2 regions of the Neobacillus sp. B4I6 genome follow, and region 1 is predicted to be linked to the other one. Evidence: riboswitches for the same ligand, from Rfam matches in the RefSeq annotation. Region 1 holds a riboswitch; the other holds the start of a gene.
What was found. Region 1 has a riboswitch for glycine ahead of QF028_RS16335 (amino acid permease). Riboswitches for the same ligand answer to the same signal wherever they lie in the genome.

Region 2: linked by a shared signal. The riboswitch ahead of gcvT (glycine cleavage system aminomethyltransferase GcvT) and the one ahead of QF028_RS16335 (amino acid permease) in region 1 are both predicted to bind glycine.

What each region holds. Positions count from the first base shown of each region.
Region 1 covers NZ_JBNPWB010000002.1:2,894,538-2,899,748, reverse strand. The annotation lists gene QF028_RS16345 (response regulator) at 1-609, shown strand, start outside; gene QF028_RS16340 (DUF2935 domain-containing protein) at 849-1,646, shown strand; glycine riboswitch at 2,183-2,263, shown strand; gene QF028_RS16335 (amino acid permease) at 2,428-3,792, shown strand; gene QF028_RS16330 (MFS transporter) at 4,028-5,211, shown strand, end outside.
Region 2 covers NZ_JBNPWB010000002.1:589,704-594,914, forward strand. The annotation lists gene comGA (competence type IV pilus ATPase ComGA) at 1-123, opposite strand, end outside; gene QF028_RS04770 (YqhG family protein) at 251-1,042, opposite strand; gene QF028_RS04775 (DEAD/DEAH box helicase) at 1,020-2,708, opposite strand; glycine riboswitch at 2,886-2,973, shown strand; glycine riboswitch at 2,977-3,056, shown strand; gene gcvT (glycine cleavage system aminomethyltransferase GcvT) at 3,142-4,248, shown strand; gene gcvPA (aminomethyl-transferring glycine dehydrogenase subunit GcvPA) at 4,267-5,211, shown strand, end outside.

The DNA of each region.
Region 1 (5,211 bases):
CCAAATCTTCTTAGTAGAATGAATCTTTTCATGGCCAAAGTTTTTCTCGATTGTAAAAAGAGTAACCTGTCCCCGGAAAAATCAAAATATGTATGTTTTAAAATAGTTAATCATTTTTTGGAATATATCGAAAGTGAATATGAAGTAAATAAAAGTGGTGGCGAAAGATATTTATTATACGAAGAGTTAAATCTATTACAGTCTTTGGAAGAAATCAGAGATTGGCTTGAACAATTTATTGATCAATCAACTGAATTTTTAAAGGAGAACCACGTGTCCTATAATGAAAAACTAATCATCGACTTAAAAAGTTTCATAAATACTAATTATAAGGAACCCATCGTTTTAGATGACTTAGGTAAGTTGTTCCATAAGAACCCTGCGTACCTGTGCAGTTTGTTTTCTAAGGCAGTTGGTAACACCATCTTTGAATATATTACAAATGTTAGATTGAATAATGCCAAGAAATTACTAAGAAGCTCAAATTTAAAAGTATCAGAAATTTGTAAACAAGTAGGCTACGAAAATCAAAAATACTTTAATCAAGTATTCAAGAAAAATATTGGAACAACCCCAGGTTTCTACCGTTCACAACACATACTAAAGTAAATGTTGGTGGAGTGTTATTTGTGGAGTCCACCTATGAATGTGCTTAATTGTAAATAATTCAATAAAGCCATCGGAGGCGAAGGGAAAATGAATCGACGAAAGAAGAGATTACGAAACATCTTCACAAAAATGGCAGCAAGACTTATTTTTTAGTGAATTTTCCTTCTTTGTTCATAAGAACCAATTGAAAAGAATAAACATCAAAATAGTGTGGGTATTTTTTTCTAGGAGGAATAAACATGAATGATGTCCTTGAAAGAACAGCAAAATTTGAACACCGTTTTTGGCTCCAAATATTAGGTGATCATTCGAGGTTTATTTTCGAAGCTCTTGCACCTGTTCAAAAAGAGGAAATTGAGAAGGCATCATCTTTTATTCGAGTTTTTGACAAACTTCTGGAGCGTGCAAATTCCTCAGATTTAGTGCCATTCACAATTGAAGCTGAAACAGAGGTTATAAGATTACGGAAATTTAAATTGGACTTATTAAGTAAACATCTGATAGGGAAAATAAAAATTCACCTTTCGCCAACCTTTATTAATCATATGGTCAATGAATTAGAGGAATACTTAAGAATTTTAATACACCTAAAAGCAGGGGATGCTCCTCCTGTTTACCATGAACTACATCATCATCTTTTATGGTTATTAGATGCTGCAGGTCATTCAGAGGCAATTTCCTTTAATTTAGATAGTGTTGAAAAGAAACTCATTGAGAAAAGTAATACATTTAGGAAGAGTTTTGAAGATTTTTACTTGAAATCAGTTGAACTAGCAGGATATTTAAGAACTAATTTGACTTCGTTCCCTGCTTTATCAAAAATGAATTCAGACAGCCAGTTAGAAATAAAATTATTTCAAAATTTTCTACATGAAATAGAAGAACTCAGACTAAGTAAGCAAGCATTAGGAACATTCGCCCCCCTAATGGCGGATCATATGTATCGTGAAGAATGTTATTATCTTATGAAATTAGCAGAATCGGCAAATCTTGACTCACCCAATTGTGATCCTGCTAAACCTCGACTTAAGGAATAATTCAATGAGAAATAAAAGGGAAACACAACCACAACCACAACCAATGATCGGTCAAGCATGGACTGGTAGACATGTGATCTTGCTTCACTGTACAAACAATAATCAATTAATAAATCTTTATAAAAGTTTCCATGCTCCGTTTGAGCCTCCACGTCAAAATTGCGCAGAAACTTTGTCGCAATTACTGAGTATCGGATATCGTGTTATGGCGATTACGCCCATCTCAGCAAATCATATTCAATATTTTTTGGTACTAGGAGATTAAAGATGCAGAACCAACGATTGCGATAAAAATGAACCCAATCTTTTGCAGTGGGTTCATTTTTTGTTTCTCTATTAATCTAGATTCTCTGAAATTAATTATTGACAAAGTGATTGAATACTACTAAAATTAGAAATTATTTAACAATAATTTAGTTTGTGAGATAAGATGTAATAATGCATAACTTTTTTTAGCTGGGGATTTTGAACCATTTGTTCTTCAACATAAATTAAATACTAAGCAAGCTATGATTGCTATGGATCAAACTATAGCAGGAGCAGCTTCTGGAGAGACCGCAGGAAATCTGCGGCGCCGAAGGGTTCACAATCTCAGGCAAAAGGACAGAAGAGTACGAGTTTTATTTGTTATTCTGACAAAAGAGTAATGGATATTATTTGTTATTCTTATGACCGAAGAGATTGGAGAAATTCCAATCTCTTTTTTCATGGAGTTTAACCCTTTGTTCATGTCTTCACAAAGTGAACAAAGGAAATTATTACTAATGAGGGGGCAAATGAAGTGGCACAACAAGAATTAAAACGAGATTTAAAAAATCGGCACGTACAACTGATTGCGATTGGAGGTACGATTGGTACAGGTTTATTCCTAGGTTCAGGAAAAGCCATTCAGTTAGCAGGTCCATCTATCATTTTTGCCTACTTAATCGTGGGAATCGCATGTTTTTTTGTAATGAGGGCATTAGGAGAGCTTCTTTTATCAAATAAGGGCTATCAATCATTTACGGACTTCGCCGAGGATTATATTGGACCTTGGGCTGGTTATGTAACTGGATGGACGTATTGGTTTTGTTGGATTATGACAGCAATGGCTGATATTATTGCTGTTGGTGTATATGTGCAATATTGGTTCGATATCCCACAATGGGTACCTGCAATAGTCTGTTTAATTCTATTATTGGGACTAAATTTATTAACAGTAAAGCTATTTGGAGAATTAGAGTTTTGGTTTGCTTTAATCAAAGTGATCACCATTCTTGCTTTAATCATCATAGGAGTCATTTTGTTAATTATTGGATTTCAAACAGATTCAGGAACGGTTACAGTAAAAAATCTATGGAGCCATGGTGGTCTTTTCCCGAATGGAATATTAGGTTTCTTACTTTCTTTTCAAATGGTTGTATTTGCATTTGTAGGTGTTGAATTAGTAGGTGTATCAGCAGCCGAAACATCCAATCCACAAAAAAATATCCCATCTGCAATAAATAAAATACCTTTAAGAATACTGTTTTTCTATGTGGGAGCACTTATTATCCTTTTATGCATCAATCCATGGACGCAACTGAATGCAGCAAACAGTCCTTTTGTAAAAACGTTTAGTTTAGTTGGTATTCCGATTGCTGCAGGAATTATTAATTTTGTCGTCTTAACATCAGCTGCGTCTGCCTGTAACAGTGGATTGTTTTCAACGAGCCGCATATTATTTAATTTAAGTAATCATCAACAGGGACCAGCGAATTTTGCTAAATTAAATAAAAATCATGTACCGAGTAACGCATTATTTATATCTGCACTTGTTCTATCTGTCGGAGCTCTTTTAAGTAAGCTGATTCCAGAACAAGCCTTTGGGATCGTGACAACGATCAGTGCGATTTGTTTTATTTGGGTCTGGAGCATTATCTTAATTTGTCATCTGCGATATAAGAAATCACGCCCAGATTTACATGAAAAGTCGATTTTTAAAGCACCGTTTACACCATTTATTAATTATCTTGTTCTCACGTTATTTGCATTTATTCTCATTATTATGCTATTTGCAGAATCAACTCGTGTCGCTTTATTAATGACACCATTATGGTTCATTCTTTTATTCATAGTGTATTCATTTAAAAGGACAAAGGGAAAAAATATTAAAATATCTGCGTAAAGTAAAATTCTTGCAATATATTAAAAATATTGTCACTTGATTGGTATCATGATACTATTAGATGAAATTAAATTCCTTTAATTTGGTCCAGAGAGGCCAAAAAGGCAAAAATAAACTTCATATATACTAATTAAGTATATGAATGCCCTTTTGTCCTTTGGATGAAAGGGCATTTTATTTTTGCCCATTATCTTTTAATCAAAGTCCTGTGAGGCTTGAAAGGAGAACGACAAAAATGGATTATCGTAAAAAAACAGTAGTTGCATCAGTAGCAGGTTTAACATTAGAGGGCATGGATATCATGTTTATCTCCTTTGCGATGTCGATGATTATTGCAGAGTTTCATATTGACATGGTTGCTGGCGGTCTTATTTCTTCGATTACCAATTTAGGAATGCTCGCTGGAGGAATCATTTTCGGTATCTTAGCAGATAAATTTGGGAGAGTTAAAATATTTACCTATACGATTCTACTATTTGCTATCGGGACGGCGTTAACTGGTTTAGCCGTAAATATTGAACAAGTATACATCTTTAGGTTTATTGCTGGCTTAGGCGCAGGTGGGGAATACGGTATTGGTATGGCGCTTGTTGCTGAAGCATGGCCAAAGAATAAACAAGGACGCGCTTCTTCTTATGTTAGTATCGGTGCACAATACGGTGTGATTCTGGCTGCTCTTCTTAGTGCCATGATCCTGCCTGCTTGGGGATGGAGAGGATTGTTTTTCATCGGATTGGTTCCGGTTATATTCGCCTTTATCGTCCGAAAAAAATTAGACGAATCACCCGTGTGGCTGGCATCACAAAAGAAAAAACAACTTGTGCCAAAGCAAGGGAATTTAAAGCAATTGTTTGCTACTCCAAGAACTTCTGTTACGACTATTGCTTTAGCTATTATGGCAACGGTCCAAATTGCAGGTTATAATGGCTTGATGATTTGGCTGCCATCCATGCTTCAACAATCCCAGGGATTATCAGTTTCAAACTCGGCTCTTTGGACGATTAGTACAGCTGCGGGAATGATTGCAGGTATGTTAACTTTTGGACAGTTTATGGATCGACTTGGAATGAAGCAGTCATTCGGAATCTTCTTATTCGCTTCCGCAATCGCAGTCTTTTTATACTCCTTTGCGTCAGGAAGTGCGGGTCTTTTAATCGGCGGTGCGATTGTAGGATTCTTCTCGAATGGAATGTTTGCTGGTTACGGTGCATTAATAAGCAATTACTATCCAGTAGAAATTCGTAGCACAGCAACCAATACTATCTTTAACTTCGGTAGAGCATTAGGGGGATTATCTCCTATTTTAGTAGGATATATCCTGCAGCATGCTAATGTGACGATCGCAATGGGATATCTTGCTGTACTCTACTGTATCTCCTTTATAGCAATGGTTAGTTTGAAAAAAAGAAAAGATAATCA
Region 2 (5,211 bases), 2.3 Mb from region 1:
TCGGATTTGGACGAGTGTGTCCCTCTTCCTTGGGATAATGTGAATATCTGTTGCCTGGTTTCGTGCAGCATCTGTAATGATTCGATTTGCTAAAATTTCTATCTCGCTAACAATAAGTACCACCGCCTTTTTATTTTTCTTTGGATAATATTCGACAAGGTTCCTCCTTATCCTTCTTTATTTTCAAAAAATATTTTTAGGGTGTCAGGCACCATGTGAAAATTTCACATGGTGCCTGACACCCTGTCCCTTATATTGCTTTTTCAGTGAGATAAAAGAGGCCGCCATTGATGAAGGATATTGAGATTTTTGGTTCGTACTGTTCCTTTAGAGCCATTTTTTCGGTTTCAAAGTTTTCATTTTCATCTTCAACATCTTCGTAAAAATGATTCAAGAGACGTAAATCTTTATCCCAACGTTCTCGCGCATCTATTGCCCAAGAGTGGTCATCCTTCTCAATGATGGATGTAAGATAGGTTTCAACTCTCATCATCCCGCTTTGAGGTTTCACTAAAGGTGACAAAGTAAAGGAGTAATCAGGTATTTTTGGTGTTAACGATATTTCAAGCAGCCTGTCATGGAAATCTTCAACCATTTTTCCATTAATGAGTTGTAAGCCGATTGATTTGAAAATATCCCGCTTACGGTCACATTGATAGGAGATTTTAACATTCATACAAAGCCATGGTAATAAAGGAGTTTGCTTGTTTTGATTCCGATGATTTTCATAAAGTCGGATATAGCTGGCTAAATTTTTCGTCGAAGTAAAAATTTGATGAAGCCGAGGTGAACCAAAATGAATGATTTCCCCCTTTATATTTTCAGGAGCGGCATCTTGGTTCGTAATAAATGTTAACTTCATCGGGTTTGGAATTCCGCCCGTCTTTTCTAAATAGTGCCAGTAAAAAGGCCGATTCATTAATTCCTTATCAAGTTCAACTGTTAACTGAACAGTCAAATAGCCTGGGCTATTCGCCACAATTGCACAATCATTAGCCTGAAAATAGTTCAATAAAAAGTTATGAATTTCCTGCTGCTGCATGGGAATCTCCCTTCTTCATGTCCTGAGCAAATTCAATCATTGATGATAAATTTTCCATTTTAATTCGCATTTCGCCTTCGGAGGAGGATTGTCCAAAAATATCGATTAAATGGTCTTCTATATTGCCAAATTCCAACTTTGTTAATATATCGTCAAGTTCACCAATTACTTTTTCAAATAAATGTATTTTCTCATAAAGAAGCTTCAAAATATGTTCTTCGACAGTATTTTTTATCGCAAAATTATAAATCATGACATCCTTTTCCTGGCCCAGACGATGGATACGACCAATTCGTTGTTCGAGCCTCATTGGATTCCATGGCAAATCAAAGTTAATTATATGATTACAAAACTGAAGGTTAATTCCTTCACCGCCTGCTTCAGTTGCAATAAGGACTTGAGCGTGCTTTTGGAATAATTCTCTCATCCAGTCCTTTTTTCCACGCTTAAAGCCGCCCCGAAAAGGGACAGATGAAATTCCATGCTGTTTTAAATACCATTGGAGGTACATTTGTGTTGCTCGGTATTCTGTAAAAATAATCACTTTATCATTTACTTTTTGAATTAATTCTAACGCTTTTTCTGCTTTTGAATTCTTCTGGACAGCTTCGACTTTTGTTATTAAATACTGAATTTGTTCTTCGAAAGCTGGGGTTGGATTTTCCTTTTTTTGCAGCATATTTTTTAATGTATAAAAAACTGCTTCTCTACTGCTGCATGCCTCACGCTGTAATGTCATTACAGAGAATGAACTTGCCTGTGCCCAATTCCCCTCATTTTTTAATTCAGTAATTGACTCATAAAGATCTTTCTCCTCTTGAGTGCATTCAATCGGAATGGTTTCCACATGCCTTTTCGTCCACTCAATGCCTGTATCTGCCCGCCGGTTCCGAATCATAACCTTGTTTACTAATTCTTTTAAATGCTCATCATCATTTAATGAACGTGCATCTCGTTTGTATTTTTCAAAGAATGTCGTTTCGCTGCCTAAATGTCCTGGTTTTAATAATGAAACCAGATTAAAAATTTCCTCGATACGGTTTTGAATGGGCGTTGCCGTCAATAGTAAACAAAATTTCTTTTTCAGATTTTGGACAAATTCGTAATTTTTTGTTTTGTTATTTTTAAGTTTATGGGCTTCATCAATGATAATAAGGTCATAGTCCTGCTTGAAAATGATGTCTCGATGAGGATTTCGTTTGGCCGTATCAATTGACGAAACGACAACATCACACTGTTCCCACACATAGCTTTTCCTTTGTGAAATGGCTGGAATGAAAAATTTGCTATTCAACTCCATCGACCATTGAGTAACTAAGGATGCAGGGACAAGAATCAATACCTTTTTCACCAATCCACGAATCATATATTCTTTTAGAATGAGCCCGGCCTCAATCGTTTTTCCGAGTCCTACTTCATCGGCAAGGATGGCTTTCCCATTCATGTTTTCAATTACTTGTTTTGCTGTTTCAAGCTGGTGAGGAAGTGGGGTTAGATTGGGTAAATGGCTAGGTGCTAATAAACCCATGAAATCTGGAATGACGAGATGTTTTTCAACTCCAATTGCTAGTTTAAAAAGTTCCCAATTCCCCCATGGACCATCGTTTTCAATTCTATGTAAAAAATCATCCTTCCAGGAGGAATCAAATTCAATTTCGATCGACATGGTTCCAACTCCTTTTTGTTCAATTTCCAGCTTTTTGCTTTTCTAATAAAGTTATTGCTCAATGTATTATTTTAATGGTAGGATGATAATAGCTTTGAATGTTTTAAATATTTTAATAAGGTAATTTATTTTATAAGTATAATTAGTATGACCAGTTTAGATAATATTATAATGCGAATGATAACAAGGGGAGAGACTACTTATGTAGCGCCGAAGGAGCAAGCAGAAATGTGAATCTCTCAGGCAAAAGAACTCTTGTAGGACGCAGCTCTGGAGAGCGCTGCTAGCTTTAAGCAGCCACCAAAGGGGAAAGCCTTTTTAGGTAAACTTTCAGGTGCAAGGACAGAGACCTTCTTACGTTTCATAGGAGGTCTCTGTCCTTTTTTATATTATCTAATGAATAATTTGCGCCAAAGATTGAAGGGGGATTAAGATGTCTGAATTAAAACGAACTCCACTTTTTGATGTGTATAAAGAATGGGGTGGAAAAACTATTGATTTTGGAGGCTGGGCACTGCCGGTCCAATTCTCTAGCATTAAAGAAGAGCATGAAGCTGTTCGCTCTAATGCAGGATTATTTGATGTTTCCCATATGGGTGAAGTAGAAGTAAAAGGCACTAATAGCTTAGCATTTTTACAAAAAATGATGACTAATGACATTTCAAAAGTAAAGAATGGAGGTGCCCAGTACACCGCCATGTGTTATGAAAATGGCGGTACTGTTGATGACCTGCTTGTATATAAGATTGAAGACAATCATTACCTTTTAGTAGTAAACGCATCAAATATTGAAAAAGATTACAAATGGCTTGAAGACCATTTATCTGGTGATGTCTCTTTAGAAAATTTATCGGAAAAAACAGCACAGCTGGCTGTCCAGGGACCACTTGCGGAAAAAGTATTGCAAAAGCTTGCGGGAGATAATGATTTAAGCCAAATTGGCTTTTTCAAATTCCAACAAGATGTAATCCTAAATGGGAAAAAGGCACTTGTATCAAGAACTGGTTATACTGGTGAAGATGGCTTTGAAGTATATTGCGATGCAGAAGATGTTGTTGACCTTTGGAGAGACATTTTAACTGCAGGTAAAGAAGATGGAGTAATCCCCTGTGGATTAGGTTCACGCGACACACTTCGCTTTGAAGCAGTTTTAGCGCTTTATGGTCAAGAACTATCTCCAGAAATTTCACCACTTGAAGCTGGAATTGGCTTCGCTGTGAAATTAAACAAAGAAGATGACTTTATCGGGAAACAAGCGTTGATCCAACAAAAAGAAAAGGGCTTAACAAGAAAATTGGTTGGAATCGAAATGATTGATCGTGGGATTCCACGTCATGGCTACCCTGTTTATAAAGGTGATCAGTTAATTGGTGAGGTTACAACTGGAACGCAATCACCCACGTTAAAGAGAAATATTGGTCTTGCCCTAATCAATACAGAATTTGCGGGTCTTGAATCCGAAGTTGAGGTTGAAATTCGCGGCAAACGTTTAAAAGCTACTGTAGTTCCAACACCTTTTTATAAAAAAGAAAAGAAATAAGAGAAGGGAGTTAGGTTTATGAAACATCGCTATTTACCTATGACTGAACAAGATAAGAAGACTATGCTTGAGGCAATTGGTGTTTCCTCTATTGATGAACTGTTTAGCGATATCCCTGAGAAAGTAAGATTTAAGGGTGAGTACAATATAAAAGCGGCAAAGTCTGAAACGGACTTAATGAAAGAACTTTTTAAGATGGCTAGTCGGAACGCTGACCTGAAAAGAAACGTATCTTTTATAGGTGCAGGTGTTTATGACCATTACATGCCTGTAATTGTCGACCATGTTATTTCTAGATCAGAATTTTACACAGCTTATACACCTTATCAGCCAGAAATTTCACAAGGTGAACTTCAAGCTATCTTTGAATTCCAAACAATGATTTGTGAGTTAACTGGAATGGATGTTGCCAACTCATCGATGTATGATGGCGGAACTGCACTTGCTGAAGCAGCGATGCTTAGTGCAGGCCATACCAAACGAAAAACAATAGTTGTATCCAGTGCTGTACATCCAGAATCACGTGATGTTCTTAAAACTTATGCAAAGGGTCAGTACCTTAATGTGATTGAAGTACCAGTCAAAGATGGTGTAACAGATCTAGACGCATTAAAAGGACTTGTTAATGAAGATGTTGCAGCCGTTATCGTCCAATATCCAAACTTCTTTGGGCGAGTCGAGCCGTTAAAAGAGCTTGAGGAAATCATTCATGCAAATAAGTCCATGTTTGTTGTTTCAAGTAACCCACTGTCCCTTGGGGTATTAACACCTCCAGGTAAATTTGGTGCTGACATCGTTATTGGTGATGCGCAGCCGTTTGGGATCCCAACTGCCTTTGGCGGACCGCACTGCGGATATTTTGCTGTCACTACTAAGTTAATGCGGAAAGTTCCAGGCCGTCTTGTTGGACAGACAACGGATGACCAAGGGCGCCGTGGTTTTGTCTTAACACTGCAAGCACGT